DNA from 4 places in the Romboutsia sp. LXY-2 genome. Region 1 is predicted to be linked to each of the others. Evidence: riboswitches for the same ligand, from Rfam matches in the RefSeq annotation. Region 1 holds a riboswitch; each other region holds the start of a gene.

The links. A riboswitch is a leader RNA that binds a small molecule or an ion and turns the genes downstream of it on or off. The one in region 1 is predicted to bind S-adenosylmethionine.
Region 2: another riboswitch for S-adenosylmethionine. It lies ahead of metK (methionine adenosyltransferase); the one in region 1 lies ahead of ACI48P_RS15690 (methionine ABC transporter ATP-binding protein).
Region 3: another riboswitch for S-adenosylmethionine. It lies ahead of ACI48P_RS05745 (O-acetylhomoserine aminocarboxypropyltransferase/cysteine synthase family protein); the one in region 1 lies ahead of ACI48P_RS15690 (methionine ABC transporter ATP-binding protein).
Region 4: another riboswitch for S-adenosylmethionine. It lies ahead of ACI48P_RS16375 (methionine ABC transporter ATP-binding protein); the one in region 1 lies ahead of ACI48P_RS15690 (methionine ABC transporter ATP-binding protein).

Annotation. Positions count from the first base shown of each region.
Region 1 is NZ_JBKFGI010000009.1:40,834-49,332, reverse strand. Features, by position in the region: gene ACI48P_RS15715 (YjjI family glycine radical enzyme) at 1-693, opposite strand, end outside; gene ACI48P_RS15710 (Crp/Fnr family transcriptional regulator) at 715-1,404, opposite strand; gene ACI48P_RS15705 (M20 family metallopeptidase) at 1,626-2,831, opposite strand; gene ACI48P_RS15700 (MetQ/NlpA family ABC transporter substrate-binding protein) at 2,853-3,665, opposite strand; gene ACI48P_RS15695 (methionine ABC transporter permease) at 3,684-4,364, opposite strand; gene ACI48P_RS15690 (methionine ABC transporter ATP-binding protein) at 4,324-5,391, opposite strand; SAM riboswitch class I at 5,471-5,577, opposite strand; gene ACI48P_RS15685 (mandelate racemase/muconate lactonizing enzyme family protein) at 5,836-6,960, opposite strand; gene ACI48P_RS15680 (BCCT family transporter) at 7,050-8,499, opposite strand, start outside.
Region 2 is NZ_JBKFGI010000015.1:104,062-112,560, forward strand. Features, by position in the region: gene recD2 (SF1B family DNA helicase RecD2) at 1-757, opposite strand, end outside; gene metK (methionine adenosyltransferase) at 873-2,066, opposite strand; SAM riboswitch class I at 2,213-2,318, opposite strand; gene yyaC (spore protease YyaC) at 2,677-3,186, shown strand; gene mreB (rod shape-determining protein MreB) at 3,280-4,305, opposite strand; gene spoIIID (sporulation transcriptional regulator SpoIIID) at 4,419-4,685, opposite strand; gene ACI48P_RS19410 (peptidoglycan DD-metalloendopeptidase family protein) at 4,785-5,441, opposite strand; gene spoIID (stage II sporulation protein D) at 5,640-6,668, opposite strand; gene murA (UDP-N-acetylglucosamine 1-carboxyvinyltransferase) at 6,742-7,995, opposite strand; gene ACI48P_RS19425 (YwmB family TATA-box binding protein) at 8,017-8,499, opposite strand, start outside.
Region 3 is NZ_JBKFGI010000003.1:12,953-21,451, forward strand. Features, by position in the region: gene ACI48P_RS05710 (FUSC family protein) at 1-236, shown strand, start outside; gene ACI48P_RS05715 (mechanosensitive ion channel family protein) at 380-1,207, shown strand; gene ACI48P_RS05720 (TVP38/TMEM64 family protein) at 1,436-2,116, shown strand; gene ACI48P_RS05725 (metal-dependent hydrolase) at 2,172-2,708, opposite strand; gene ACI48P_RS05730 (superoxide dismutase) at 2,856-3,551, opposite strand; gene ACI48P_RS05735 (CPBP family intramembrane glutamic endopeptidase) at 3,733-4,443, shown strand; gene ACI48P_RS05740 (L,D-transpeptidase) at 4,464-4,937, shown strand; SAM riboswitch class I at 5,046-5,151, shown strand; gene ACI48P_RS05745 (O-acetylhomoserine aminocarboxypropyltransferase/cysteine synthase family protein) at 5,235-6,533, shown strand; gene ACI48P_RS05750 (two-component regulator propeller domain-containing protein) at 6,831-7,160, shown strand; gene ACI48P_RS05755 (ligand-binding sensor domain-containing protein) at 7,637-8,257, shown strand; gene ACI48P_RS05760 (sensor histidine kinase) at 8,265-8,499, shown strand, end outside.
Region 4 is NZ_JBKFGI010000011.1:77,507-86,005, forward strand. Features, by position in the region: gene ACI48P_RS16345 (hypothetical protein) at 1-192, opposite strand, end outside; gene ACI48P_RS16350 (GNAT family N-acetyltransferase) at 447-899, opposite strand; gene ACI48P_RS16355 (permease prefix domain 1-containing protein) at 1,179-2,096, opposite strand; gene ACI48P_RS16360 (PadR family transcriptional regulator) at 2,096-2,428, opposite strand; gene ACI48P_RS16365 (MetQ/NlpA family ABC transporter substrate-binding protein) at 2,766-3,587, opposite strand; gene ACI48P_RS16370 (methionine ABC transporter permease) at 3,785-4,441, opposite strand; gene ACI48P_RS16375 (methionine ABC transporter ATP-binding protein) at 4,434-5,399, opposite strand; SAM riboswitch class I at 5,494-5,602, opposite strand; gene ACI48P_RS16380 (hypothetical protein) at 5,788-6,360, opposite strand; gene ACI48P_RS16385 (hypothetical protein) at 6,443-7,081, opposite strand; gene ACI48P_RS16390 (DUF3793 family protein) at 7,305-7,898, shown strand; gene ACI48P_RS16395 (hypothetical protein) at 8,046-8,291, opposite strand; gene ACI48P_RS16400 (FadR/GntR family transcriptional regulator) at 8,365-8,499, opposite strand, start outside.

The sequences.
Region 1 (8,499 bases):
GATGATGAATCCATTATAACAACTAGCTAGTGCATAGTTTTCAGTTCCAAAATCTACTACATCCATTTTATGATTTGCAAAGCTTGGCTTGGCTGTAACTAATGCAGTACTTGCACATAATTCTATAAATTCTTCTGAAGTTAAGTCCTTATCATATTTAACTGTTAAATTAGGCATCGCACATTCTAACTCTTGCATTGCTTTAAGTATTAGTCTTCCTGCCTTTGTATCTATTGGTCCTATGTTTGCATGAACAAATGAATCTGTAAGTGTTCTATCTATATGCTTTAAATATAGCTTTATAGCTTTGTAAGCTTCTTCTTCATCTTCTATAAATGGATCTAAAAGATCATCAATGTTTCCTAAATATACTGGGAATGAAGTTATTGATGGTATATGTTTGTAAAATATTAATAGGTTATTAGTTGCTTCCCATATATCACTTGGTACATCTAAATCTAAAAACTTACATCCTTCTTTCATTAGTTTTTCATAATTAGGTATAACATATCTTGGCCTATATGGTGCATTTCCTTCAAACATTGTACATATTATTTCTTCATTAAGAAGTTCTTTTGTCTCTTTATCTATTCTTAATACATCTAGATTACTTTCTGCTTGTCCTGCTAATTGAAGTACTTGTTGGTGATAAGTTAATGTTTCATTTTTTATGATATTTAATAATTGTTCCATAATTTATTTGTTCTCCCCTTATTATTTAATTTGATCTAATTTTTCACATAGTTTATAATAATTTTCTTCAGTTATTAATATTCCCTTTCTAGTAACAGTTACTAAATTCTCTTCTTTTAATACTTTTAAGTTCCTATTTATTGTTCTTATTGAAAAACCAAGTATTGATCCTATTTCTTCTCTACTTTTTTCTAAAAATACTGTTTCTAAGTCTTCACTCTTATAAACATTTATTAAGTAATCAATTAATATGCATATAGAAGGATATGCATATCCTTCTCCAGTCTTCAAAGATTGAGAATACATGCTATTACATATAAAGTGTAGTACTTCTAGTGTTAATTCTTGATCTTTTAAGAGCCACTCTAAAAAATCGCCTTTAGGTATTTCTAAAATAGTACATTCAGTAGTAGCTTGTAGCGTTGATGAGTATGTTTTCTGATTTGCCATAAGTTCCATTATACCTATATAAGCTATAGTGTTTAGAGTTGCAAAACTATATACAAATCCATTTTCAAATTGGTTTTTTACTTGCATTTTTCCATTACAACTTATATAAACACTTTCAATTTCATTGCCTTTTAATACTACTATTTTACCTTTCTCAATTTTTTTTACTTTGCTTTTATTTTTTATATTTTTAGGTATACTTTCAATGAATGATTTTACTTTTTCATTTTCTATATTCTTATCAAGTAAGTTATTTATCATATTTATCTCTCCATACGAACATCCTTTTCTTCTATTATAATTTTAACATTATATAATAATTATTAAAAAGGACATATGTCCCTTTTAATATATTTTATTATAATATTTCTAATCAAAAATCCACGACATATAACTGCCGTGGATTTTTACTAATAACTTATTAAAATCTATATGCTAAATCAATTCATTTAAGTAGAATATAACCAAAATCTACATCTTACTTAGCATAAATGCTTATTAATATCAAATTCTGATTTTATTTCCTCAAGTTTCTTATCATCTATAAAAAGTTGAAGAGCTGTTAAAGAAAGTGCCTTTATACCTGTTATTAAAGACTTGTTACCTTCGTCAGAACATGCAGCTTTACAAAACTCTACAGTATGACCTACTAAACTTTTAGAACCTATACTTATATACGGATGTAGTGTTGGTACAACATGACTTACATTACCTGCATCAGTTGAGCCAAATCCTTCTTTTGAATCTTCATTTATATCTTCTCCTAATTCTTTTATAACCTCTGCAAATAAATTATTAAAACTATTATTAACATAAAAGTTATCTACTTTATTTTGGAAGAAATTAATATTAACTTTTGCTCCAGTGGCTAATGCTGCTCCTTTTGCTATTCCTTCCACCTTCTTAGTAACTATATCTAAATTTTTTCTAGTTTTAGCTCTTATATAAAACCTTGCTTTTGCATAGTCTGGAACTATATTAGGAGCATCGCCTCCATGAGTTATTATTCCATGTATTCTTACATCATCACTTACATGTTGTCTTAAGGCATTTATTCCACTAAACAACTGTAAAACTCCGTCTAAAGCATTAATTCCTTTTTCTGGACATCCAGATGCATGAGCTGCCTTCCCTATAAACTCATAATCAACTGGATCCACTGCCAAACTAGTTCCTGTAACAGAAGTTTCGTTAGATGGATGTATCATTAAGCAAGCATCTACTCCTTCAAATAAATTTTCTCTTACAAAGCTTCCTTTTGCACTTCCGTTTTCTCCGCCTTCTTCTGATGGACACCCATATACTCTTAATTCTCCTCCAATAGCATCAAGATAAGTTGATAAAACTATTGCAGCTGCACAACTTGCTGCTCCAATTATATTGTGACCACATGCATGACCTAATCCTGGTAGTGCATCATATTCTGCTAAAAATCCAATAGTTGGACCAGGTTTGCTTTTTGATTTTCTTCTTGCTACAAAGCCTGTTTCATGACCTGCAACATCTATTTCAACTTCAAACCCATACTCTTTAAGCAAGTTAGTTAAGGCTTTACAAGCAAAATATTCTTCATTCCCAATTTCAGGATTACTGTGTATTTCTTTACTTACATTTATATATAATTCTTTGTTATTTTCTATATACTCTAATATATTATTTTTTAATTCATTTATATTTAAATTCCCCATAATATCCCCCTATAATCTCCCTTAGAAAGCTGGTATAGATTCACCTTTAAATAATTTATTTATAGCTTCTTTAATATCATCTGATTGGTACGCTTCTACCACTTTTTTATAATTTTCATTATCCTTATTTTTCTCTTTTGTTGCTATTAAGTTAATGTAGGGCTTTGAAGTTTCTAAATCAGAGTCTTCCATAAATAATGAACTATTTGTTGGAGATAAACCTGCATTTACTGCCACCCCACTGTTTATTACTGCCACATCTACATCTTCTAATGATCTTGGTATTTGTGTTGCTGTTAATTCAATTATTTCTACATCCTTTGTATATTCAACTATATCTTTAAGTGTTGGAAGTAAACCTACACCTTCTTTTAATTTTATTAATCCTGCATTTTCAAGAAGTATTAATGCTCTTCCTAAGTTTGTTGCATCATTTGGAACTGCTATTTTTGAACCTTCTTTTAATTCATCAAGTGATTTTGTGCTTCCAGGGTATATTGCCATTGGTGCAAATACTGTATCTCCTATAGATACTAAATTTAATCCTCTTTCATTATTAAAGTTTTCCAAATAAGCATGATGTTGAAATGCATTTATATCTATTTCCCCTTCTTCAAGAGCTGTATTAGGCTTAATATAATCAGAGAAACTAATTATTTCAAGTTTAATACCTTCCTTCTCTAACTTTTCTTTTACTAAATCCCAAACTTCATGCTCATCTCCTGTTACACCAAGCTTTACAGTAGTTAACTCTTCATCAGAGTTTTTACTACAACCCACAAAACTTCCTAAACATATTATTAATGTTAAAGCTAATGCTAAAATTTTTTTCATAATAATTCCTCCCTAATTTTAATAGTCTAATTTTTTAAGTAATAACTCTCCAAATCCTTGAACAATATTTACTAAAATAAGCAATATTATTACTGTAACTATCATTACATCAGTCTTAAAGTACTGATAGCCATATCTTATTGCAAAGTCTCCAAGACCTCCACCACCAATAGTTCCTGCCATTGCAGATAAACCAATTAAGCTTACAGTAGTAATAGTAATAGCATAAATTATTCCACCTAAAGCTTCAGGTAGCATCACTCTTATTATTATTTCAAATGGGCTAGAACCCATAGATTGAGCTGCTTCAATAACACCACTATCAATATCTAATAATACTGACTCTATTTGCCTCGCTACAAAAGGTGTTGCTCCAAATACTAGCGGAACTAATGCTCCTTTTGTACCTATTGTAGTTCCAACTATAAACTTTGTAACAGGCATTATTGCTGCTAACAAAATAATAAATGGAATAGATCTGAAAGTATTTATTATCTTTCCTATAATATTGTTTATAAGTTTATTTTCTAAGATACCATTCTCCCTACTTACAACAAGTGAAATTCCTATAAAAAATCCAATTATAGTTGATATTACACCTGAAATACAAACCATATATATTGTCTCAAATAATGCTTCTATCATTTCTTGATGTAGATTAACTACATTGGGAACTATACTCATTAATAAATCTTCCATTTTTTAAAACCTCCATTTCTATATTGTTCTCTTTAAGATATTTAGATGCCCCTATTAGATTTTCTTTATTACCGCTTAATTTAACTACTAGGTATCCAACCGGCGTATTTTTAACTATTTCAATATTTCCAAACAGTATACTTGCATCTACTTTATAGTTTTTAGTTAGCTTAGACATAAACGCCTGACCTGTGTTTTGCCCTACAAATACTATTTTTGCCAGAACCTCATCTTTTTTAATATCATTTATGAAATAGTCATTTTCCAATAAGTCATATACTCTATTATCTTGAAATACTGTTGCTATAAAGTCCTTCGTTACCTTTTGCCTAGGTTTAGTAACAATCTGAATTAAATCACCATGCTCTACAATTCTCCCATTTTCCATAACAACTACATTATCACAAATCTCTTTTACCACACTCATATCATGAGTAATTATTACTATAGTTAATCCTAGTCTTTTATTGATATCCTTAAGCAAATTGAGTATGGATTGACTAGTCTGTGGGTCAAGTGCTGATGTAGCTTCATCACAAAGTAAAACTTTTGGATTATTCGCTAATGCCCTAGCTATTGCCACTCTTTGTTTCTGTCCTCCACTTAATTGATTAGGATAACTACTTACTTTATCACTTAAACCAACTAAATCTAAAAGCTCCTTAACTCTTTTTTCAATTTCTAATTTACTTAATCCACTTCCCTTTAATGGATAGGCTATGTTTTTAAATACAGTTTTTGATTTCATTAAATTGAAATGCTGAAATATCATTCCTATATTTTTTCTAGCTTCTCTTAATTTTTTTGGTGATAATAATGTTAGTTCTTGGTTATCAACAAAAACCTCACCCTCTGTAGGTACTTCTAATAAGTTTATACAACGTACTAATGTACTTTTACCTGCTCCACTAAATCCAATTATCCCACAAATCTCCCCTTCTATTATTTCTAGATTCACTTTTTTTAATGCATCTACTAGGTTATTGCTAGTTGTATAAGTTTTGCTTATATTTCTAAGTGAAATCATTTTAAATCCCCTTTCTCGAAAAAAAAAATCTTCTCCTCATAATGAGAAGAAGATTTTAACGTTTATATTAATATACTTCTCCTCATCTTTCAGGATTATTAATCCTGTTGGATTTAGCACCACACTAAAAATTAGTAGGTTGCTGAGACGTCATAGGGCCATTCCCTCGATCTCTCTTGATAAGGTTTCCGATTTAATTTTCTAAATTTTCTATAAAACAATTATATTCGTAGCTTTTTTAAAAGTCAATAACTATTTCATTTTTTTACCATATATTTTATATTAAGACTACCAATTATTGGAATAAAATAGATATTAATTTTATATCAATGCCCTTCATAAGTTTCATCAGTGTATATATTTTATAAAAATCATATACACTGATGGAATTTCTAATTTATATATATTTCAAACTTTATTTCATACTTATATTTATATTTCAAATTAAAATACTCTATATTTTTCTATCACATCTTCATTTAGTTTTATACCTAACCCCGGAGAGTTAGGTACTTCTACGTATCCATCTTTAAATTCGATTAGATTTTCAACTAAGTCTGTAAATAGAGGGCTAGTACTCTTTGAATATTCCATCATATCAGTATTTTCATTAGCCGCTAAAAAATGTACACTTGCAGCTAATAATATACCTGTACTAAATCCATGTGGTATTAGTTTAGTTCCATATGATTCTGCTAAATCATATATTTTTCTCATTTCACTTATCCCACCACATCTAGTTATATCTGGTTGAACTATACTTGGTTGGGCATATTCTAAGAAGTTTTTAAACTCATGCCTTGTAGTTAATGATTCTCCTCCAGCAATTTTTGCAGTTACAGCGGCCCCTAATTTTTCATACCCTCTTAAATCATCAGCCAGTACTGGTTCTTCTATCCAATTCAAATTAAATTCTTCTAATTTTTTACACATAGATAATGAGTGCCCATATGTTCTCCACTTTGATGCAAGGTCTATTTGCAGTTCAAAATCATCGCCTAATTCTTCCCTTACTACTTTTACTATTTCATAATCAGTATTAGGATCATCTCCAAATACGCCTCCACCAAACTTTATACTAGTAAATCCTTCTTCTCTTAGCTTTGCAACAATCTTTTTATTTTCTTTAGGTATATCATGAGGTATAAATGTTCCGTAACACTTTATTTTTTCTCTATATTTACCACCTAATAACATGTATACAGGTACTCCATAGTATTGTCCTGCTATATCCCATAACGCTATATCTATAGCACTCATAGCATGTATTCCTGCTCCACGTCTTCCAACATAGTTTGATGCCCAGTACATTTTGTCCCATAGTCTTTGTATTTCTAAAGGATTTTCTCCTATTAATAAATCTTTCAAGCCATAGCAATATAGATTTGAATTCGGTGTTTCTATTAATGATTTTATTACTAATGGAGAGCTATCTGACTCTCCTACTCCTACTATACCTTTGTTAGTATGAACTCTTACTATTACAGCATCTTCTCCCCATTCACACTCTTCATTTAATCCTGGTACTCTTAAACATATTACTTCAACATCAGTTATTTTGATATCCATTTCATATACCTCTTGTTTCTTATTAGTGTTGTTTATCTTAAACCACTGTATCCATATATTATAGGATACAGCAGTTTTATTTTGCATTATTATACAGCTTTTCTTTCTGCTTCTTCTTCTATAGTAATTCTAGACATTTTTCCATAATCTTCACCTAACCACTTAAATAGCTTAAGTATCATAAGTAATAAAACTACTACTAGAGGGACTGTAACTACTATTGCCATGGTTTGAACTGTTCCAAGTGGTGCTTTTATAAACATCATACTAAGTGGAACAAGCGCTAGTATTATACACCAGAACAACTTTAATACTGGTGATGGATTTCCATCCTTAGGTAATTCCTTAGTTGTTGTAGATGCTAGTGTAAATGATGCAGAGTCTAGAGTAGTTGCTAAGAATAATAAAGTTATTATAGCAAATAATGCTATCATTACGTTGCTCATTGGCATAGTCTTTAATACTTCTATAGCTGCTACATTACCTCCAACAGTGTTTATAAGCTCAGTTACACCTAAAGCTCCTGTTAATTCTAGATCCATTGTATAGTTTGATATTATGCCAAAGAATACGAATACTCCTAAACTACCTGCTAAAAGCATAGTAAATATAACTTCTTTAATCTTTCTTCCTTTTGATATCTTAGCTACAAATAATCCCATAAATGGAGTGTATGTTAACCAATATGCCCAATAGAATATTGTCCATGCTTCTGGGAAACCACCTTGGTTTATAGGATCAGTCCATAAACTCATTTGAATATAATTTTGTAACATTATCCCAATTGAGTTAGTAGTGTTCTTTATTATAAATTGAGTAGGCCCACTAAATAAAACTACTGCTAAGAATATAAGTACTAAATAAGTATTCATATCACTTATTTTCTTCATACCTTTATCAAGTCCAACATATGAACTTAATGAGAACAATATTGATATTACTAAAACTATTCCTACTTGTAACATGAAATTGTCTGGAAGCCCTGTTATTTCAGAAACTCCAGTTGCAACTAATGGTATAGATAATCCTAATGTTATACCTAGCCCGCCTATTGCACCAAATATAAATATGATATCTACTAATTTACCAACTGGTCCTTTAGCTATCTTTTCTCCAAATACACCTTGGCATATTTCACTTAACTTAAGTCCACCACTCTTTCTAACATGGTATGCATAAGCCACTGGTAATGAAGTTATTATATATAATGCCCATGCTGTGAATCCCCAGTGGAATAAGTTGTATGCTCCAGCCCATTCAGCCGCACTTGTAGAATATGGTTCTATACCTAGTGCTGGTGTCATATAATAAAACGCCCATTCATTAAATGCCCAGTAAACTGTAGCAGATCCTATACCTGCACATATCATCATAGCTATCCAACTACTTGTCTTATACTCTGGCTTACCTTCACCTAAACGTATCTCTCCATATTTAGAAAAACCTAAACCTAAACATGCAATTAATGCAAAGAATCCAAACCATAAAAAACCACTTCCTAAGTTACCAGTTATTGACTTAACTAAATTGTCTGCAATT
Region 2 (8,499 bases), on a different contig from region 1:
TACATTCTTCTATTATAGGAGCTTCTACTTCTAATAATTTTGATGCGTCTTGGATCAGTATGTTTTTAGGTAAATATGTGTGTCCATTGCTTAAAGATTGGCTTAAAGTAAATAAAATACCTTGCGAGATTCTGTCTTTAGAATATTTATCTATTCCAATTTTATTTGCTATATTGTCAGCTATTTTAAAACCAATTCCCCTTATATCTTCTGCTAGTTTATATGGGTTTTTACTTATTACATCTATAGCTTTATTTTTATATTTTTTATATATTTTCAAACAATAATTAGGAGTTATACCATATGGTGATAGCTCAATAATTATATTCCTAAGTTCCCTATTTTCTTCATAGCTCTTAACAATTTGCTTTACTTTCTTATTTCCTATACCTTCAACTTCTTCTAGTCTTTCTGGCTGATTTTGTATTATGTCTAGGGTATTTACTCCAAACTTATCTACTATCCTCTTTGCCATTTTCTCGCCTATTCCATGTATCATTCCAGATGATAAATAAACATAAATTCCTTCTAATGAAGTTGGCGTTACTGGCATGAATTTATTAACTTCAAACTGCGTCCCATAAACTTTATGGTTTATCCATTTACCTTCTACCTCTATACTTTCTCCTACTGATAATGTTGGCATACATCCTACAATGACAACTTCATCCTTAGAATTTGCTAAATGAGCTATAGTATATCCGTTATCTTCATTTTTAAATACTATATCACTTATCATTCCTTCAATTCTTTCCATATATATTCTCCTACAAACAAATAATGCTTCTATATTATTACTCTTAATTTGTAATTATTATACATTTTATAAGCAATAAAATAAAGAGGCTGAAAAAATTCAGCCTCTTAAAAAATTATTGTCCTAGTGCTTCTTTTTTTAATGTTTCTGCTTTATCAGTTCTTTCCCATGGTAAGTCTATATCAGTTCTTCCAAAGTGTCCGTAAGCAGCAACATTTTTGTACATAGGCTTTCTTAAGTCTAAGTCTCTTATTATTGCACCTGGTCTTAAATCAAAGTTTTTATTTACTAATTCTACTAATAATTCTTCTGAAACCTTTCCTGTTCCAAAAGTATCTATAAATATAGATAATGGCTTAGCTACACCTATTGCGTAAGCTAATTCTATTTCACACTTATCTGCAAGTCCTGCAGCAACTATGTTTTTCGCTACATATCTTGCAGCGTAAGCTGCTGATCTATCAACCTTTGTTGGATCTTTTCCTGAGAATGCTCCTCCACCATGTCTAGAGTATCCTCCGTAAGTATCTATTATTATTTTTCTTCCAGTAAGACCTGTATCTCCTTGTGGTCCACCTACAACGAATCTTCCTGTTGGGTTGATGTATATTATAGTTTCTTCATCAAGTAATTCGCAAGGTATAACAGCTTTTATTACATGCTCTATTAAGTCTCTTCTTATTGTTTCATTATCAACTTCTTCTCCGTGTTGAGTTGATATAAGTATTGTATGAACTCTAACTACTTTGTTTCCATCGTATTCAACTGTAACTTGAGTCTTTCCATCTGGTCTTAAGTATTCTAGCGTTCCATTCTTTCTAACTTCTGTTAATCTTCTTGCTAATTTATGAGCTAAAGATATTGGAAGAGGCATTAATTCCGGAGTTTCATTACATGCGAATCCGAACATTATACCTTGGTCTCCAGCTCCTACTTTTTCTATTTCATCTTCTGTTTGTTCACCGCTTCTATTTTCTAAAGCTTCGTCAACTCCCATTGCTATATCTCCAGATTGCTCATCTATAGAAGTTATTACTGCACATGTGTCACAGTCAAATCCATACTTCGCTCTATCATATCCTATCTCTCTTACAGTTTCTCTAACTAACTTTGGTATATCTACATAAGTATTAGTACTTATTTCACCTGCTACAAGTACTAATCCTGTAGTAACTGTAGTCTCGCAAGCAACTCTTGCTGATGGATCGTTTGTTAATAATGCATCTAATATTGCATCTGATATTTGGTCACATATTTTATCTGGATGACCTTCTGTAACTGATTCTGACGTAAATAAATGTCTTGCCATAATATTTTCCTCCTAAATATATAAATAATTTAATAATCTATATTTTACCTTATGTTAAGAGTACTTAATTTTCTTATACAAATAAAAAAACCTCTTCTACTTTAAGAAGAGGTTAATTAGCATAGTATATTTATATTAATTAACTAACCTCATCTCTCAAGATTTTCATCTTGTAGGATTTAGCACCTTTTCCCAAATATGGGTGGTTGCTGGGCTTCACAGGGCCTGTCCCTCCGCCACTCTTGATAAGGTAATCAAGATTTATATTCTATTTTGTTTATCACTAAAATCTATGTTACTATTTTTTTATTTACATGTCAATACCTATTTATTTTTCTTATTTCTTATTACATATATACCTCAAATCATTCAATACTTTAAGTTCTATAAAGAGTATACCCTACATAAATATAAATATAATTCTCAGTTTTACAGTAAGGCTTTATTGATTTTTTATGTATATATTTAAATTTAATAGTCATTTTTACTAAGCATAAATATTAATTATCATAAAAATTAAAATCTAAGTACAGGTATTATTTTAACGCATATTAAATATGGTTCTTTTTTATACTGTGATTTCATATATTTTCTTGAAGGGGGTGTTCCTATGTATTTAGCCAAGATAAATTATAAAAAAGAAAATGTGGTTCAAGCGTTAAGCTTGACACTTAAAGATATAATCGATGAAAATACTGTAGTTGTTTGTATAGGAACAGATCGAGCTATAGGTGATGCTCTAGGACCTTTAGTTGGGACCATGTTAAAAAATAGTGATTTTAAATATCCTGTTTACGGTACACTAGATAACCCTATTCATGCTTTAAATATATATGAATCTATAGACTATATTAAAGACACTCATACTAATGGTAACTTCTTGGCTATAGATGCCTGTTTAGGATCAAAAAATAATATAGGCAATATACAAATAAGAAAAGGCCCTATTCTGCCTGGAAAAGGTGTGGGCAAGAAACTCCCTCAAATAGGTAACTATTCAATTGTAGGCATAGTAGATAAGATTGATGAAAATAATAAATTTTCATTTAATAATGTAAGACTTAGTTTCATTCTAGAATTAGCAGAAACTATAGCCTTATCTTTACTGCTTGCTACTTAAGATTCTAAATCAAAATACAATGTCAGACTATTTATTAACTTACTCTCCTTCATTATATAAAAAAAGTCCTATAAAAATAGGACTTTTTTTATATTATTTTCTTCTTCTTTTAAATGTTCCACCCGTTTCAAGTAGATCTAGAGAACCTAATGCACTTCCAGTTCCTTTTGCAACACAAGATAAAGGTTCATTAGCTAATAAAACCTTGATTCCTGTACTTTCTTCTATTCTCTTATCTAACCCGTATAATAAAGAACCTCCACCTGTCATTATTATACCAGTGTCACTAATATCTGCTGCTAATTCTGGTGGTGTCTTTTCAAGCACTGTGTGAGCTGATAAAACTATTTGATGAACACATTCTTCTAAAGCTTCTAATATTTCCGATGACCCTACTGTCATTGATTCAGGTAATCCAGTAACTAAATTTCTACCACTTACCTTCATATATTTTTCTTCTTCTCTTTTGAATGCCGTTCCAATTTCTATCTTAATCTTTTCCGCACTTCTTTCACCTATAAGTAGATTATGTTGCTTTCTCATATATCTAACTATAGCTTCGTCAAATTTATCTCCACCGATCTTTATTGATTCGCTTACCACAGCTCCTCCTAAAGATATTACAGCTATATCGGCAGTTCCTCCACCTATATCTATTACCATGCTACCATTAGGTTGAGAAATATCTACTCCTGCCCCTATTGCCGCTGCTATAGGTTCTTCAATAATATATACTTCTCTAGCTCCAGCTTGTCTTGTAGCTTCTTCTACTGCTCTTTTTTCTACCTCAGTAACTCCTGTAGGTACACATACCATTATTCTTGGCATGAAGAATCTTCCAAATCCTCTTTTATCTACTACTTTATCAATAAAGTACTTTAACATCTTCTCTGTTACATCGTAATCCGAAATCACACCATCTTTTAGTGGTCTTATTGCCACTATGTTTCCTGGTGTCCTTCCTATCATTTTTCTAGCTTCTGATCCTACTGCCAGAACAGAATTTGTATTTTTCTCTATCGCTACAACAGATGGTTCCTCTAATACAATTCCTTTTCCGTTAACATATACAAGTACATTAGCCGTTCCTAAATCTATACCTATGTCAGCTCTAGCCATTTTTCCAACTCCTTTTTGCATTAAAATTTATCTAAACGATTACATATAGTTAATTACTCCTATTATACAACATATACAAAAACAGTATTTTAGTCAAGAAAAAAATGTAGGTATTAACCTACATTTTCCTCAGTTCCTTTTTCATATTTTAGCTTAGTAGCCATGCCACCCCTTATATGTCTTTCGGATTTATTTTTTTCTAAAACCATCTTAACTTCTTTCGCAAGAGATGGATTTATTTCCTCTAATCGTTCTGTAACATCTTTATGGATTGTACTTTTGCTAACTCCAAAGGTTTTAGCCGTTTGTCTTACTGTAGTATTTTTTTCTAAAATATATTTTGCTACAACTATGGCTCTCTCTTCTATATGCGATCTCAAAACTTCCCCCCCTCACATACTAGCCTTAATGATATATATGTGATTTGGCAAAAAAATATAACAGACTTAATCAAATTGATTAAGTCTGTTATATTTTTTTTATTTAATTAAACTCATTGGGTCTATTGACTCCGCGCCTTTAAACGCTTGCACATGAACATGTACTTCTTCTTCACTTTCTACAGCGGAAGAGTTACCTACTTTACCTAAACTTTGTCCTTGTTTTACTTTATCCTCTTTCTTAACTAAAACATTTTTATCTAGGTTTGAATAGATTACAACTACATCATTATCATATGATACTTTTACTGACATACCATATTTATCATCATTAAATACATCTACAACTGTACCATCAAATAATGATTTGATTTCTTGTCCATTGTCTGCACTTACATCTAAACCTTTATGTACTTCCCATACGTCTAAAGTTTTTGAATAACTTGGTTCTTTATCAGAGTATTCTCTTGTTACCTTATTACCTATAAAACTTAATTTTGATTTATCATTTGTACTTGCTGATTTTTCCTTAGCTTTTTCTAAATTTTCTTCTGTTTCTGTTGCAGTTGGAATTGCACCATCTTTATCATCTTGTATTAAATGTAATTCATCTTCCTTATCTTTGTTTGTAAGATCGTTTGAAGCTAAATTATCTACTCTTTTGCTTGTAAACCAAACTCCACCTATAGCGACTAAACAAACACATACAAATAAAGCCAAATAAAAACCATCTTTTTCTAATAGTTTTTTCTTCATACAGCACCTCCGAAATATATTTATGTATTTGTATTGTTGTCTCGTATTTCTATTTTTATACATTTTATGTATATTTTTGTATGTATAATTTGGTTATTTTTAATAAAAAATCTGATTTGCTTCAATAATGATATTCTCTTCTTTTTTATACAAGAAAAAGAGCCTTTAAAATTCTCTAAAGGCTCTTTATATAAAGTTCTAGTATAAGTCTTTAATTGTAGTTCCTGTATAATAATGACCTAAGATTTCATAATATAAATATCCATCTTGAGCCATACCTTCTGCTCCCCATTGACTCATCCCTACACCATGACCATATCCTTTAACAACAAAATCTATGTAATCCTTTTCAAAGCTTATTTCAAAATTCGCAGAATTCAAATTAAAAAGACTTCTTATATCTCTTCCTGTAAGCTCTTTATTGCCTACCTTTATCTTTTCAACTGCTCCACCTGTACTATTTTCAGTTATACTAATTTGACTACTTAAATTATTTTCATCTATAGTAATGCCTGCATAACTTTTCTTAAGAGCACTAACAAAATCCTTATTGCTTATTTTAAGTGTTGAAACATACTTTGGTGAGTATTTATCATATGGACTATCTACAGATTGTAAATATGTATATTTATCAGAAAATACCTCTTCACTATTTTCTGTTTTACCTGATGATGTTGAAAAGTATAGAGGAAGTATTGGCTTATCTTCATATGTTGTGATTTGACCCTTTGTTTCATCTACTGCTTGCTTAATTTTAGCGTAGGAAGTTTTCATCCACTCTTCACCTTTAGACTTTGCTAAAGTCTCATAGCTTTTATATTCTTGACAATGAGTGTAATCAGTACATACAACCGAATTACTATGTTTAGCTGGATTTCCACTTGCTTGCTTATACATTACATAGGTTCTAGCTGCAACAGCTTGTGCTTTTAATGCTTCTATATCAAACTCAGATGGCATTTCCCCTGATAATACACCATATAAATAGGTCTCTATATCCATAGCCATATCTTTCTTGGTTTGAGCATTGTAGATGTTTATTACTGGAGGTTCTTTATCTACAGTATCGTAGTTTATAACCTCTTTGGTAGGCTTTTTTATTATATTAGAAGTAGTCTTTTCTTTATCTATTGCTTCAATACTTCTGTATGATACTACACTTATTAATATAGGTATAGCAATACAGGATAATACTACGGTTCCCAAAACAACTAAAGGGTTCTTCATATACATTTTCCTCCTTGGTATCAACCTTGTCCTTAAAGTATATGAACAACCCTGTTATATTATTACATTAATATTAGTCTTCTATTATTTCTATATTACCGCCTAAAGCAGTTATTTTCTTATCTATATCAACATATCCTCTTTGAATGTGATATATTTCGCCTATTTGAGTTTCTCCCTCAGCTATTAGACCACATAATATTAATGCAGCCCCTGCTCTTAAATCTGTAGCATTTACTTTCGCTCCGTGTAATTGTTCTACACCATTTACTACAGCACTTCTTCCTTCTATCTTTATGTTAGCTCCCATTCTATTGAATTCAGCCACATGCATAAATCTATTTTCAAATACAGTTTCTATTACTACACCTGTACCATTTGCTATTGTTAACATAGCCATAAATTGAGCTTGAACATCTGTAGGGAATCCTGGGTGTGGTAAAGTCTTTATATCTATAGGCTTTACAACTTCTGGCCCAATTACTCTTACAGCATTGTCCATCTCTATTATTTCACAACCAGCTTCTTTTAATTTAGCCACTACTGGCTTTAAATGCTCTAGCATTACATTTTCTACTACTATATCACCTTTAGTCATAGCTGCTGCTACCATGTATGTTGCTGCTTCTATTCTATCAGGTATTACAGTATGCTCTGCACCTTTTAATTCTTTAACACCTTTTATTTTTATAGTGTTAGTTCCAGCTCCCTTAACATTAGCTCCCATTTCATTTAAGAAGTTTGCTAAGTCTACTATTTCTGGTTCTTCTGCTGCATTTTCTATTATTGTTGTCCCTTCTGCAAGAGCAGCTGCCATCATTATGTTTTCTGTAGCTCCAACAGATGGGAAATCTAAGTATAACTTTCCTCCAACTAACTTTTCAGTTGTAGCTTCAACAAATCCATGATCCATTTCTACTTTTGCACCTAAACATTTAAATCCTTTAAGATGTAAATCTATAGGTCTAGTTCCTATAGCACATCCTCCTGGCATAGATATCTTCGTATTATTAAATCTAGCAAGTAATGGTCCCATTACTAAGAAAGATGCTCTCATCTTTCTTACAAGCTCATATGGAGCCTCACATGTTGTTATATTACTTGCATCAACTGTTAATGTACAGTCGTTATATTCAACTTTTGCTCCTAAGTGTCTTAATAAGTCTGATATTACATGTACGTCTCTTAAGTTTGGAACTCCTTTTATCACTGATGTTCCGTTTCCTAATAATGTTGCTGCTATTATTGGTAAAACTGCATTTTTTGCTCCATCTATTTTAACACTACCTTTAAGTGGGTTACTCTTTTTAACAATTATTTTTGACATATTGCTTGCCTCTCCTCATTATTAATAATCTAGCTTTATTATAGGTGTAGCCATATATATGAGTGTTTTCTCCTCATCTTCGCTATACCTTAATCCTATATTTAAATTTATCTTATTTCCTAAGTATTCTAAGTAATTTCCGTTTAATAATTTGCTATATGCTGTTACTGATACAAAGTTGTCTTCTTGTACTCTGTCTATTTCTTCAGCACTCATATTATATAATATTTTTTCTAAAATATCATTATATTTATTTATTTGTAACTTTTTTGTGTATTCGCCAGCTATACATGTATACATTTCTAGCTGTGAAGTGTGTTTTTTTAGTGTATTTTCAATTATATTATAAATATCCACTATATTTTTATATACTTTATTGTCTAATATGTCAACCATTATGTAAGACTCATTATTATTTTTTTTATTTCCAGCTATGGAAATGCTTTTCTCTTCCGTTTTTATTTGAGCAAATACCTGCTTTTCATCATCGTTCCATTTTTCTTC
Region 3 (8,499 bases), on a different contig from region 1:
TAATAAAAGTAACTATGCTATGTTCAGAGATAGAAGAAAAATTACGAATTAATAATAAAAGAGTAAAGGACAAGTCATTAGAAGTATTTATACTAAAATCTAATATATTAATTAGTGATATTAAGCATTTAATTTTATACCAAAACACAAGTGTTAAAAGTAGAATAAAAGACAAATCAAATTTAAATAATATTGTTGATTTGATTAAGGAAAAAATAAATAATATTATAGTATGATAAAATATTTGAAACTTATGGAGAATAATTGAAATAGTGGTAATCTTATAGACATACTTTCTTAAATGATGTAGTATATAATAGGTGATGTCAAATTATCTGTATCATTGTAGAAATAATAAGAAGTATGGAGGTATTTGTCTATGACTAAAAATATAGATTTAAATGTTATAGTAGAAAAAGTATTAGACTTAATAGCAACTAGCGGTTTTAAACTAATAATTGGATTTTTAATTATATACTTTGGATTTAAGATAATTAATAAAGTAGTAAAAAGAGTTATTGATTTATTAGAAAAGAAAGAGGTTGATATTACCTTAATAAAGTTCTTAAAGTCATTGCTTACAGGTGGTCTTAAAGTAGCTTTAGTGATTCCAGTTTTAGGATACTGGGGCGTCGATTTAGCAAGCTTTGCTGCATTAGTTGCTTCAGCAGGGGTTGCCATAGGTCTTGCTCTTCAAGGAAGTTTATCAAACTTTGCAGGAGGTTTTATAATTTTGCTTCTTAGACCTTTTAAAGTAGGAGATTATATTGCTACATCTGGTTACGAGGGTGGAGTTGAGAAGATAGATTTATTCTATACACACTTAGTAACAGTAGATAACAAAGAAATATTAATTCCAAATGGTACATTATCTAATGGTAGTTTGATAAATTATTCATCTAAAGATACAAGAAGAGTAGATATTAAATTTGGAGTATCATATGACGCAGATATACTTCATGTAAGAAGAGTATTAAATGATATCGTTAAAAAGCACAGATTAATATTACATCACCCTGAGCCATTTGTAGGTATAGTAGAACATGCAGATAGTAGTATTAACTTTGCAGTAAGAGTGTGGTGTAATACACCAGATTATTGGCAAATATACTTTGACTTATTAGAAGAAGTTAAGTTAAGATTTGATGATGAGCAAATAAGCTTCCCATATCCACAAATGGATGTTCATCTAAAGAAAATAGATTAATTTCACATTGAAATATAAATAGACTATAAAACATAGATTAGTGTTTTGTAGTCTATTTTTTATGTATTAGGAATTTATTTGTGGATCATAATCAATATATAAGTCATATAGCCATTAAAATAAAAGTGTTATTTACAAAAATATAATTTAAAAATTTGAAAAAGTATAATAATTTCATGTTAAAATAAGATATACATTAATATAAATATTATTTTTGGGAGATAGAAGATGGAATATATTCAAGAGCTATTTAGATTAGCACAAGATTATTGGATTCTAACTATGATGGTAGGATTATTTAGCACTTTTATTGAAAGTTTTATGCCTGTGTTACCTTTAATAGCAATAGTAACTATTAATGCAGCTATATTTGGGATGGGAACAGGTCTTTTAATATCTTGGATAGGTTCAAGTCTTGGGACAGCAGCCTTATTTTTATTAATAAGTAAATATAATGACAATAAACTTTTTAATAAACTAAGAAATCATAAAACTTCTAAAGCAATATCATGGCTAGAAAGACAAGATTTCAAATTATTATTCATTGCATATTCTTGTCCTTTTGTACCTGGTTGCTTAGTTACTATTGCATCAGCTTTTTGTAAAAAAAGTATAAAAAGCTTTTTACCAGCTATGATGTCAGGTAAATTTGTTATGTTTGTAGTAGTAAGTTATGTTGCAAGTGATATTAAAGGTTTTATTACTCAACCTTTAAAGATAGTTACATTTGTACTATTAGTTTTCCTATCATGGAAGATAGGAAGTAAATTTAAGTTAAGGTTAGAAAATCATGATGAAAAACATGATAATATAAAACTAACTGATAATAAACATAGAGGCTTAAAAATAGACGATAATATATATATAAAAGAAGTGACTATGGATAAAGAACAACATCAGGACTATTGAATAAAAAAGTTAGATAAATAAACTCTATTAGTTAAATAATAGAGTTTATTAATAATTATATTAAGAGATAAAATCTATATCCTAATAAAAATATAACACCAAAGTTTAAAGCTTTACAAAAAAGTTTTTCGACTTTAGAGCTTGTTTTTATAGGAAGTATAGAAAAGTTTATAGTAAGGGGGTAGAATAATTCGACTCCTTCTTTTGTTATTAAGTCTAAAAATATATGTGAAAAATTACCTATAATAAATCCACTTGCCAAACATAAAAATACTATATTATATTGAGTGTAATAAAGTAATATTTCAAAAAAATAACTTAACATTGACATACAGATTAAGCTATGTGTAAAACTTCTATGTCTAAATTTCTTACCAAAACTTTTATGTAATATAGGAAATCTTTTGCTAATGTAAGACCCTCTCATGTCTATATCAGGAAACAGTGAACCTAAGTAGGCAAAATACATATATATAAGTATTAATATGATTTTATATATAATATCATATTGCTTTAAAAACTGATCATTAATTAAAGGAAGAACGATAAGTGCAAATAAGTATCCACCTTTTGTATGAGTTTCTTTTACCATAAATCCTCCTCAGATGATTATAAATTGTGTCATGAACATATGTTTTGTTATTCCATTATATAGTAAAAAAAAATGAATTACAATAATTTTATACCCATAAAAATGGCCAATAACCTAGGTTTATTAGCTATTGGCAAATAAATATAATTATATATTATTGTAATTTTCTAGTGCTTTATCCCAGTTTATGACATTAAACCAATTATCTATATAGTCTACTCTTTTATTTTTATACTTTAAATAGTAAGCATGTTCCCATACATCAATTCCTATCATAGGTATTAAATTTACTGATATTGGAGTATCTTGATTAGCAGTGTTCATTATTGAAAGTTTACCATTCTTATCTGCCACGAGCCAAGTCCAGCCTGAACCAAAAACATCTAAAGCAGCTTTCTTAAATAAAGCCTCAAAATCGTCATAAGAACCAAAGTCTCTTTCAATTGATTTTAAAAGCTTACCACTAGGGTTAGTCTTTTTATCTGTCATTATATTAAAGAAGAAACCATGGTTATATGCACCTCCACCATTATTTTTAACCGTAAGTGCAATATCGCTAGGTAAAGATTGTAAATTAGTCAATAAATCTTCTAGACTTGAATAATATAATTCAGGATGCTTTAATATAGCTGCATTTAACTTATCAACATAAGCCTGATAATGCTTATCATGATGTAGTTTCATCGTTTCTTTATCTATGTAAGGCTCAAGCGCATCGTAAGCATAAGGTAAAGGTTCCACTTTAAACTTTGCTTCTGGAAGATTAGAACAAGCTAAGGATCCTATGCACTGTGCCATAATAAATAAAGAACTTAATAAACAAATAAATAATTTCTTTTTCATATAAAAATCACCTCAAAGTTATTATGCTACCTATATCAAAAAAATATTTGAAATTTCTTTAATAATATATCCATAACAAGTTAAAAAGGATATAATTATTAAAAATAGAATTAAATTTAGGATATAAATTTTACTTAATAAAATAGGTTAAAATATTAGCTTAAAATAGGAGAGATTATGAATGAATAATATAACTGAAAATACTGATTACAAAAACAAAGAATTTATTAGAAATTATATTGTGTTAAGCGCAATACTGTGCGCAGGGATGCTATTTGTCATAGAACAAGTTTTTTTAGCTGATTATTTGACTAAGACAATTAGCAAAATAATATTGTTTACACTAAGTCAGATAATTTTGATTAAGGGAGTTAAGAAGACATCTTTTAAAGAAGGATTAAATTTAAAATTTGTTGATAAAAAAACAATAGGAATGGGGATAGGTCTAGGGATAGTTGCTGGAGCAATATTAATAGGAGCATTTTTATTATTTAAGAAGTTGATTAACCTGGATGTTATTTTTTTAGAATTAGAAGCTAAGTCAAAGATTACAGCTGCAAACTATCTTCTTGTAACTACTTATTTCAGCTTTGGAAATTCATTTTTAGAAGAATTCTTTTTTAGAGGTTTTATATTTTTAAATCTATATAAGATGGGATATAAAAGGTTTGCATATATTTTTTCAGCAGGATTATTTAGTTTATACCATATAGGTATTTTTAGAGGTTGGTTTAGAATTGAAATATTTTTATTATGCTTGGTAGGATTATTCGTTACAGGAATAATATTTAATTATGTGGATACTAAATCTGAAAATTTTTTGAATTCATGGGCGATCCATATTATAGCAGATGTATCCATAGTAATAATAGGTTATATGTACCTGTTTTAGAATTAAAAGGGGTGGATTAGATGAATAAATCTAACGTTTATAGAGATAACAAGAATTTAAACTATTCAAAATTTAACTCAAAGATGACTGAATTTGTAAATGAGAATAATATTATTAGTAGTACTGATTATTTAGTTATAACGTCAATTAAAGAAAGGGCAACATATATATACGAAAAAAATGATAATGATTGGGAAATGAAATACAAATGGAGTAGTACTGTTGGAAAACCATCTACTCCAACAATAACAGGTGTATTTGCAACTGGTGAGAAATATCCAGCAATAATTGATGGTAGTGCACTTGCAAAATATGCAACACATATTACAGATGAGTATTATTATCACTCAGTAATATATAATTCAACTGAAGAATATGTAACTGATGACCGATTAGGTGAAGCAATTAGTCATGGATGTATTAGATTAGCCACTAGTAACGCAAAATGGATGTTTGAGAATATACCAACCAATACAACCATAGTAATCAAATAATATAATTTAAATTAAAAAAAATAATTATTTAGGAAAATGTATTTTTATTATTGAAATTGAAATTATACTAAACTACAATAAATTAATAAAAATAAATAAAATTACGAAATCTTATTAAGAGAGGTGGAGGGATAGGCCCTATGAAGCCCAGCAACCAGTATTTATTACATGGTGCTAAATCCTACTTATGAATTTCTCATAAGAAAGATAAGAGAGTAAGCTAAAATAAAAAGCCCTCTTTTATCGATTGATAATGATGGCTTTTATTTATTTTATAAAATAAAATGGGGGAAAATTATGGGGGATAGAAGATTAAAATTTGATACACTACAAGTACATGGTGGCCAAAGCCCAGATCCAACTACAGGTTCAAGAGCACTTCCAATTTATCAGACAACATCATATGTTTTCAATAGTGTAGAACATGGAGCAAATTTATTTTCACTTAAAGAAGATGGCAATATTTATACAAGAATTATGAATCCTACTACGGATGTATTAGAAAAAAGACTAGCTTTATTAGAGGGTGGAGTAGGTGCAGTAGCAGTGGCATCAGGCTCAGCGGCTATTACTTATGCTATATTAAATATTCTACAAGCAGGAGATGAGATAGTATCATCAAGCACATTATATGGAGGAACATTTAACTTATTTTCTACAACTTTACCAAGGCTAGGTATAAATACTACTTTTGTAGATTCTGATAACCCTGAAAATTTTAGGAAAGCAATAAATGAAAATACTAAAGCACTATATATAGAAACAATAGGAAATCCTGTAATAAATGTTTCTGATATTGAATCAATATCAAAAATTGCTCATGAAAATAACATACCTTTAATAGTTGATAATACATTTGGAACACCATATGTTGTTAGGCCTTTTGAGTTTGGAGCAGACATAGTAATACATTCGGCAACAAAGTTTATCGGGGGTCATGGAACCTCTATAGGTGGAGTTGTAGTTGACTCCGGTAATTTTGATTGGGAAAAAAGCCAAAAGTTTAGTGTATTAACAGAGCCAGATCCAAGTTATCATGGTATAAGTTACACAAAAAATGTAGGAAGGGCGGCTTACATAACTAAATTGAGAGTTCAGCTCCTTAGAGACACAGGAGCTTGTATAAGTCCATTTAATTCTTTCTTACTAATTCAAGGGCTAGAGACACTATCTTTACGAGTTGACAGACACATATATAATACAAAAAAGATTGTAGAATATTTATGTAATCATCCAAGTGTTAGCTGGGTGAATTATCCCGGATTAGAGGGAAACAAATATTATGAATTAAGCAAAAAATATTGCCCCAAGGGTCCAGGTTCAATTTTTACATTTGGAATTAAAGGAGGAATTGAAGCTGGGAAGATATTTATAGAGTCACTAAAGATTTTCTCACATCTTGCAAATGTGGCAGACGCAAAGTCTTTAGTTATACATCCAGCAAGTACAACGCATGCGCAGTTAAATGAAGAAGAACAACAATTAGCAGGAGTGAGTCCTGATATGATTAGAGTTTCTGTAGGTATAGAAGATTTAGATGACTTAATATATGATTTAGAACAGGCATTAAATGAGGCTAGTAAAGCTCTTTTATAAATAGACAATATAACTTGTTGATAATTATAAATACAACAAAAGGAAACTGAGAGAGATAAATTTCTCAGTTTCTTTTTATTGTGAAAAAATTTTAGTGTATTATATAATTTATATATTTAGTTAAAAAGGCAGTAATACGGTGGTTTTAAGGGATTATTTACCATAAATTATAAATGAAATATATGGCTTAATAATAGCTAAGAGTGTGGATATAGTTACTTTTGTGTAGTTATTAACAAACAAGTATAGTATAATAAAAATGAAATAATAGTAAAAAATGCAATTTAAGGGGGAATTATGTCTAATCTTATTAAGACGCTAGTTTCAATAATATTTTCATTAAGTATTGTATTAACATATACAAATATTTCTTATGCTCAACACAGTACTAATTTTAATAATATTACTATCAATGATGGTTTATCTCAATCTACTATTCAAGCTATTTACCAGGATAGCAAAGGATATATATGGTTGGGATCTAATGATGGTTTAAATAGATATAATGGGAGTAAAATAAAAATATTTAAGAGCGATGAAGAAAATAATAAAATATCAGATAATTATATTCTAAACATTATAGAAGATGATAAAAAAATCTATGGGTATCTACAGTCAACGGAATAACCAAAATTAATATTGATGATTGGAGCATAAGTACTTATTTTTCAGATAAGGACAAAGGTAATTTATCTAATGATTTTGTAAACACAACTTTAGTAACAAAAGATGGAAAAATACTTGTAGGTACAGCAGATGGATTAAATATTTATAATGAAAAAAAAGATAGTTTTGAAAGAGTATTAAATGACGATAATCATTTAACTAGCCAATATATTAAGTCTATTGCGCAAGACAATAACGGGAATATATGGATAGGAACAAAATCAGGTCTGAATAAAATTGATATTAAAAATAATAAAATAGAAAAATATTATATTGACCAGGAAGTATACTATATTTTATCAGACGAGTATGGTTATGTATGGGCATCTACTCGTGCGGATGGAGTAAAAAAAATTAATATTGATAATAATGATGTAGAACATTTTACTAATGAAAAAGATAATGAACATTCACTTCCATCAAACCATGTGAAAAATATGTATCAAGATAAAAATGGTAATATATGGTTAGGTACAGAACAAGGTTTATCAAAATATATTTATAAAGAAAATACATTTTATACATATAAAAACAAATCTTATGATCATAATAGTTTAGTTAATGATTTTGTATATACTGTTATAGAGGATAAAAGTGGATTGATATGGGCAGGAACTTATTCTGGAGTTAGTGTATTTGATCCCAATAACAATATAGAGCATTATAAAAATGATCCTTTTGATGATAATTCACTAAGTGACAATACAATTCATGGTATATATGAGGATGAAGAAGGCTTAGTTTGGGTTGGAACACAAAGTAATGGATTAAACATTATTGATAGAGCAAATAACGAAGTGAAGCGCATTTTTAAGGGTGATAGCGAATACGATTTAAGTAGTAATAAGATAAAGGTCATTACTGGAAAAGGCAATAAAATATGGGTAGGTACTAAAGAAGGCCTGAATGAAATAAATAAAGAAGACATGAGCATAAAGGTATATACTATCGAAGATAATCTTGCAGGACACAACATAAAAAGTTTATTATTTAGACAGCAAAGGATTTTTATGGATTGGAACTCCAGATGGCTTAAGTATACTAAATACAGAAGATAATACAATTATGAACCTATCATATTTATTTTCAAAACACAATATAAGCGATACATATATAGAAGACATTTATGAAGATAAAGAAGGTAATTATTGGATTGGTACTTTCTTAGGAGGAGGTCTAATTCGTATTGATGCTAAAGAGGGTAGCGTTAGAGTTTATAGTGGTGATGAATTGAATATGGAAAGTAATAGCAATATGAATTCTATAAGATGTATTACAGAAGATAAACGTGGTAATATTT
Region 4 (8,499 bases), on a different contig from region 1:
TAATCCTGTGTATTTAAATATCTTGCTATATGTTAAGCTAATTTCATTTACTTCATTATCATTTATATATTTCTTTAACTCCTCTGATAAAGTAATTTTCTTATATTTTAAATTTAAGAATTTGCTAAAGTATAATTCTCCGCTCCCAATTAACACCATGATTAACACTATAAAAAAGTAAAAATCAATCATAAATTTACTCACCCCTTTATAAGCATTATACATTATTTTCATTTATATAATGTTATTATTTTTATATCTAAATAATTAGATTTTAAAATTAATTTTAATATAATGCGAAGTAACAATACTTTTTATATTATATAGGTATATAGATAGCCGAATTTAGAGCTTAATGATTTGAGCCAAAATATAGTCATGTTTATTGCATTAAAAAGGCGAAATAAGTGTATTATCTCGCCTTCAAATATACCAATATGTTCTAGTTAAATTACTAACTTCATAACTATCTCGTCATCATCAACATCACCTGTATCTTTAAACCCTAATTTTTCATAAATATTAATTGCTCTATAATTTTTTATATTACAAGTCAATATAATATCATTTGATTCTCCAAATGGCTTTGATTTTATATAATCTAAACATAATTTTAAAGCTCTAGTTCCATATCCATTATTTTGATACTTTTCATCAATCATCATGTGCCAAATATTATAGGTTTCCTCATCATAATCATAAATAACCATAACATATCCTACCATAATATTTTCTTTAAAAATACCAAAAGGGGTGCATTGATTATAATATACATATGCCTGAGCCAAACTACGAACAGGATGTGATACAAAATTATCTTGATCTTCTCCAAGCTTTAAATTAAAGCATTCTATAAAATTACTTTCATCAATTTTCTTTAATATTAATTCTTTATTCATTAACTTCCTCCATTAATTTATGGGGGCTATTTATTTTCTATCCCCCTATTTTTCAAATAATTTTTCTCAACTGTGTTATATGTCATAATGATCAACTCCCTTAATTTTTTGTATTATTATGATAAAAGATTATTTAATGATTATAGTAATATATTAACATACCTTAATTACTTATAAGGTTTAAATCTCTCTACAAATTTTACCAAAATCATATGCCAAAATAGGTGCTTTTATGAATAAGCTTAATTATAATAGAGCTTGCTTTATAAGATTTAGTTATTACCAGTTAGTCTCAATAATATTGTTATTTTTCAATAATTCATTTATCAAATTTATCTGAGATGAACTTACTTTTATAGGCGCTCTGTCATTTCCAATTTTATATGATTTTTTCAAGGAAAAATCAATACTATAAAAGTCCTTATCATCTTTTGACTCTTTACTCCACATATATCCCTGTATGCTTTCCCAAGGTATGAAGTAATTAAATGTAAGTATACCATCAGAATATACAGCTATGTGTTTTCCTTTTGGAGTAAGTAATGATAAACTAATTACGATAAATAGTGTAAATGCAAAACAATCTAAGCTTGATAAATAACTTGCCAACGCTTCCTTTGATTCTATTTTGGTAAATCCACTACAAACAATTATTAGTATTACAAAAGAGATAACTAAAATACTTATTTGAGCATATTTTATTAGTTTTTCTTCTAAGATCGATGATTTATATGATTGAATATAGAAAAGAGGATCTACATTAGAAAGTTTACGCTCTTTTTTATGTGTTTTGATTATGTCTATGATGTGAATTCCTAGTGTTACACCTATAAATATAGTTATAAGTGAATAGATATAAAAGGAACTACGATTGTCTAAATTGATAAGGTAACCATGTCCAATTGCCGCGATTATTGATATTGATAAAAGTGTTAAAGTTGCAAATATATGCAATAGCCTACTAATTTTACAAGTCCTATCTTTATACATTTTACTTAAAGCATTTGGATCACCCATTTGCTTTAAAGCTATGGTTGTAGCTTCTTCTTCACTCATACCCTTTTCAGTATATTCCTCAATATAACTATAAATATGATCCTTTAATTCATCTTGTATTTCTTTTGCTTTATCTTCTGTAGAGATGAATTTACATACAGATTGTAAAAACCTCTCTATTGAAACATTTCTCTCACACATTAATATTGACCTCCTAATACTAAATTCATTGTTTTACTAAATAATCTCCATTCATTTTCTCGGCTTTCTAATTCTGTAATACCTTTTTTAGTAATTCTGTAATATTTTCTACGGCGTCCATTTTCAGCTTCCCAATATGATTCGATAAGTTTATTTTTTTCAAGACCATGTAAAATAGGATATAAAGTACCTTCCTTAAATTGAAATACGCCATTTGATTTATTTTCAATTTCTTTAATTAACCCATATCCATAAGTAGGCTCTTTTTTTAGTGAATTTAAAATTAATGTGACAGTACTACCTTTAATAAGTTCCTTATTCAAGAATAACACCTCGGATTCCTATGTATTTAAGATGAGTGTATTCTATGTTTTCCAAAAAGTCAAGAAGGTTATTTAAAAGCGAAAGTTCTTAGTATATTCTAGCCTAAATTAATTACATATATTTACTTTGACTTCTCCCTTTACGCTCCCCGTCCATTATTCTTCGGAATACAAAAAGGCTATCTCGTTTGTAAGAGTTCTCAGTGTACTCTAGCGCAGGATTGGATTTATAAGTTCAGATGCCATTTGCAGGCATGATTTTGGCCTGCATGACATAGAACTTATATATACAATCCGGAGCGACGAGTACACGACAGAACTCTTACCGAGATAGCCTAGCGTATTTCTAGAATGATGGTATTATACTTCCTTGGTACTTTTCTTCTATAAATTCTTTTACTTCTTTACTAGTTAAAGCCTCAGTTAAAACCTTAATCTTTTCACTCTCTTTATTATCTTCTCTACAAGCTAATATGTTTGCATATGGAGAATCTTTAGATTCTATAACTATTGAATCATTACTTGGATTTAATCCAGCACTTAAAGCATAGTTTGTATTTATAACTGCTCCATCAACATCTTGTAAAGTAGAAGCAATTATTTCTGCATTCATTTCTTTTATTTCTAAATTCTTAGGATTAGAAGTTATATCTTTTACAGTTATATCGTCCCCTTCTTTAACTTCTATTAATCCATTGTCTGCTAAAAGCTTTAATGCTCTTGCACCGTTAGTTACATCATTTGGTATTGCTATAACTGCACCATCCTTTAATTCATCCAATGATTTTATTTTCTCTGAGTAGAATCCTATTGGCTCTAAATGTATTTTAGCAGTGTAAGTTAAATCTAGCTTTCTTTCTGCTACTGTTTGCTCTAAGTATGGCACGTGTTGGAAGAAGTTTGCATCTAATGATCCTTCAGCTAATCCTGTATTTGGTAGTACATAATCATCAAACACCTTTATATCTAATTCATATCCTGCTTTTTCTATTTGAGGTTTTATCACCTCAAGTATTTCTGCATGTGGAGTAGCTGATGCCCCTATTACTATTTTATTGTCATTTCCCTTTACCTCTGATTTACTTTCACTATCACCACTTGAACATCCTATTACCGATACCGCCACAACTGATGCTAATCCTAAAGTTAATAATCTTTTTAATTTCATTTTTAATTCCCCCTATTTTTTTAATTTTTTATATAAATCAATAACTATTATTCATTCCAACTAGGTAATTATTTGTTATTGTTTATCTCACTATTTTTTATAATTTTGATACTTTTTTATCTTGCTCATTCTTTAAATAATGTCTTAAAGATTATATTATTAATTCTTATTTCTATAAATATATAAGTATAGATTCTTTACTTAAGCTTTTTGTAAGCTAGATTTCCTATCCCTTGAATTATTTGAACTAATATTATTAATGTTACTACTGTATATATCATTACTGCTGTATCATTTCTTTGGTGACCATAAGTTAATGCTATTTTACCAATTCCACCTGCTCCAACAGCTCCTGCCATTGCTGTATATCCTAGTATTGATATTATTGATAATGTAATACCTGATACAATTGAAGGCATTGCTTCTTTTACCATTACTTTAAATACAATTTGTCTTTTAGTTGCTCCAAAAGATTTTGCTGCTTCTATAAGCCCTTTATCTACTTCATTTAGTGCACTTTCGATTATTCTTGCTATAAAAGGTGCTGCCCCTATTGTTATTGGAACAAGTGCTGCAGTTTCTCCTATGCTAGTTCCTACTATTAATCTTGTCAGTGGTATTAGGGCTACAATAAGGATTATAAATGGAAAACTTCTTAGTGTGTTTACTATAAATCCTAAAGTTTTATTTATTGGTTCATTTGGTTTTAGTCCATCTGATGCAGTTACGACTAAGATTACTGCTATTATAAATCCTATTAGTGTTGCAAGTACTGTTGGTATTGCAGCCATATATATGGTTTCTAGTAGTGCGTCTAAAAGCATTTCATTTAAAAATGTACTTAAACTAGTCATTTATAATCTCCTCCCATCTAATATTTTGACTATTTAAATAAGCCATTGCCTTACTCTTATGTTCTTTCTTAATATTTATTATTAATGATCCAAGTATATCGTCTTTGAATTTCTCTAACTTACCAAACACTATAGAAAAATCTATATCTAAACTTCTAGCCATATTAGTAATTATTGTGTCATTAGATATATCTTTAGGGAAAAGTATTTTTATGTTTACCCCCTTAGGTAATACTATATTTTCTTCTCCTAGTAAAGTTTGAAGGGCTTTAGTATTTTGTAAGAAGATTTCCTCTGTATCTCCTATTTCTAAAACTTCTCCACCTTCCATAATAGCTACTCTAGTACATATTTGCTTAATTACTTCCATTTGATGTGTAACCATTATTATAGTTATTCCAAGTTTTTTATTTATATCTTCAAGTAGTGATAATATTGATTTTGTTGTGTTTGGATCTAGTGCTGATGTAGCCTCATCACATAGAAGTACTTTTGGATTTAGTGCCAATGCTCTCGCTATTGCAACTCTTTGTTTTTGACCTCCACTTAAATTTCTTGGTTTTACATCTTTCTTATCACTTAATCCTACTAGGTCGAGAAGTTCTGTTACTCTTTTCTTTATATCTGATTTTGAGAATTTAAAACATTCTAGTGGTAATGCAATATTTTCATATACTGTTTTTCTTTCTAATAATGAGAAATGTTGAAATATCATTCCTAAATCTTTTCTTAATTCCCTTAGCTCCCCTTCATTAAGCTTCTTTACTTCTTTATTGTTAACGAGTATACTACCTTCTTTATAATCTTCTAGTCCATTTATACATCTAAGTATTGTTGATTTTCCTGCTCCACTATGACCTATTATTCCAAATATTTCTCCTTTATTTATATCAATACTTACGTCTTTAAGTACTTGAGTCTCACCATAATACTTACCTACATTTTTAATATTTATCATGTCATTTCCCCCTCATATATTTTGTAAGTAAAATCTCCCTTTTCTTAAAATAAATAAAAGCCTAAGTATAAACTTAGGCTTAATTAGCAATTTATACTCATCTACCAACTGATAACAGTTGCAGGATTTAGCACCATTGTATATTTACATATACTGGTTGCCGGGTTTCACAGGGCCAGTCCCTCCACCTCTCTCGATAAGAGATATTTAATTTTATATATTTTCTTTGTTTTCTGATATGTTTAAATATTATATCAATTAGTTTTTAATGTCAATCATAAATATTTATTTTTATATAAAAAATAATATTTAGTGTAAAATTTTCAATCAGAATCATTAAAATTGATTACAGTATTTGAAATTTATAATCATTAAAAATTATAATTTACTATTTTTTATTAATTCCAAAGAATTCATTCATGTCCTTTATCATTGAATTAAAAGAGTTAGAAACTGAATTTTTAACTGTTGTTGCTTCATTAACAACAGTAGAGAATTCTTCTTTAGTTTTAGTATAACTTTCAGCAGGAATAGCTTCTAATTGCTTCATTTTAGTGTCTATCTCAGCAACTAATTTTTCTCCTTCTGCTATTAAATCATCATTCATTTTCTTAACTTCGCTATCAGAAATGTTGTCTTGTTTTTTCATATTATCAACAAATCCTTGTATTTTATCTCTACTTTCTTTATAAGCTGTTTTAACATCTGTTAAATATGCTTCATTACCTGGATATTCTTTATTTTCATATACTTTTGTTATATCTGCTGGATTTGAATATATAGCGTATTGATCTAATCCAGCTATGTAGTCTTTATATCCTGTAGCATAATAGCTAGAATAATCTTCTGTAGTTGCTGTGTTTTTTTCTGGTGTTGCTACTGTTGATTTTTTTGTACATCCTACAGCACTAAAAGTTAATGCTAATGCTAAACCTACTGTAATTATTTTTTTCTTGTTCATTTTCTTCCTCCTAATAATTTTTTATAAGTAAACTCAATAAACCTATCAAATCAATTATTGAGTAACTATTACTATTTTTCCCTTAAAGATTCTCTTCTAGTCTTAAATTTAATAATTTTTCAGTTTCTTCAATTTTATCTTCAAAGTTATTTTTCTCTAGGTCGTCTCTATCTATTAGTTCATCTAAATATAAAATAAATTCATTATTAGTTTTATATAAGACATCCTTATCTATTTGATCTAAAGCTGTTATTTGCATTTCTAAATCATTTACATATATTTTGCATTCTTTTACTAAACTATCGTTAATTTCTTTTAATTTTGCATCATTCAGGTATAAGTTTCCCATAGTTTGCTCAAATGATTTTAGGTTACTTTTGTTATCTTCTAAATAGGTTTTGTACTCATTGAAAAATTCTATATTATCAATTTCACCTCTATGAGTTAATATTTCTTTTAAATCATCGTACTTATCAAAATCTAGCGGCTTTATATATTTTTCATAATTTTTTGTTAGGAAGTTTCTGTATTCATCTTCACTAGACACTGTATTCTCAGTTTTATCTTGCACATCTTGTGATGTATTTTGATTTTTATCTGATGTATTTTCTTTATTATTATTTGTATCTGGTTGAATATTAGTATTATTTTGTGTACAACCTATGATTGTGACACTAAATATTATAGTTAATGTAATTATTAACCCTTTAATTCTATTCATATTTGTCATCCTCTCTAATATATAGGTCATATTTTAATTAATAATTTAAATTTTTTATTTACTCTAGATTATTATTCCAAAAAATAATATTTTTATTTATTCAAAATAATTTTTTTAAACCTAGTAATAAATGTAAATAGTAACTTATTATTGATAATTATTATCAATTAAGTTATAATAAAATATAATAATAATCATTATCAACTAAAGGAGTGTATTAAAAATGAAATGTTGTAATTCTCTTCACTGTGTAAATAATATAAACTCATCATATATAAAATGGCTTATTGAGGTACTTGGACCTGTATTAATGGGTTCTAAGCCATCTGAAATAATAAGTGTTCCATTTCATGATGTAAACAGAGAAAGTAAAATAGACGAAATCAATAAGTATTTTAGCAGATGTAACAAAATTGAACATATTGTAATTAACAAGGAAAGTAAAGGTACAAAGGTGCTTTTTATAAATAGAGATTCTTTAAGTGAAAAGTTAAAATGTAAGAAGTGTCAAAATTTCTTAAAGTATTTAGGCTATCCAAAAGATGTTACTGTTGATTCTTGCCTTGAGCATTTGATTGAGAAATTAGAAGGTGATAATTTTCCTGATGAGATTGGTATATTTTTAGGTTATCCTATAAAGGATGTTGTTGGATTCATGGGCTATGGTAATTATAGCTTCCATAACACTAAGTACTGGAGGGTTTATGGTGATCCTAAGCCTTCTGAGGATTTATACTCTATGTTTTTATATCATAGAGAAAAAATGAGACATCTTCTATCAACAAAAAAAGTAGAAAATATATTATCTTCTTTTTAATTAGGCAAAAAAAAGAATTCTAAATTAGTAGATAATAAATGATAAATTTTATTTTACATTTATACTAATTTAGAATTCTTTCTATTTTATTATTTAACCTGTTTTACTACCTTGTTGAAATTAAATGTTAAATTAAGATATTCAATATTATTGTCTTTGAGGAATTACAGCATATATAGCAATACTTTCCTGTGATAAATAACTAATTACCTCTGGTATTTGTTGTTTTGCAATTTTTACTTCTAATCCATGTTCTAAATCTTCAATGTTATCTATAAAAGGTATATTTCCCATAATTTTTCTTGTACTTTGTTTATCTGCAATTTCAAAATAAACAGTTAATTTATCATCGCTATAATCAAATGGAGTTCCTTTAAAATGTTCTAATTTCATAAATCTATCACCTCCTGATTTTATATTACAAAATCAATTCCAATTAGTCATTTTCAAATTAATTTAAGACACATCATATTATTTCTTTACTGATATGGTTATATAAAAGTTCATAGATTAACTCTTTATCTCTATTCTTTAGAGCTTCATATATTCTTTTATGTTCTTCCAAGCTTTTATCAAGATTCTCTGCTTTTCTGTATTTATC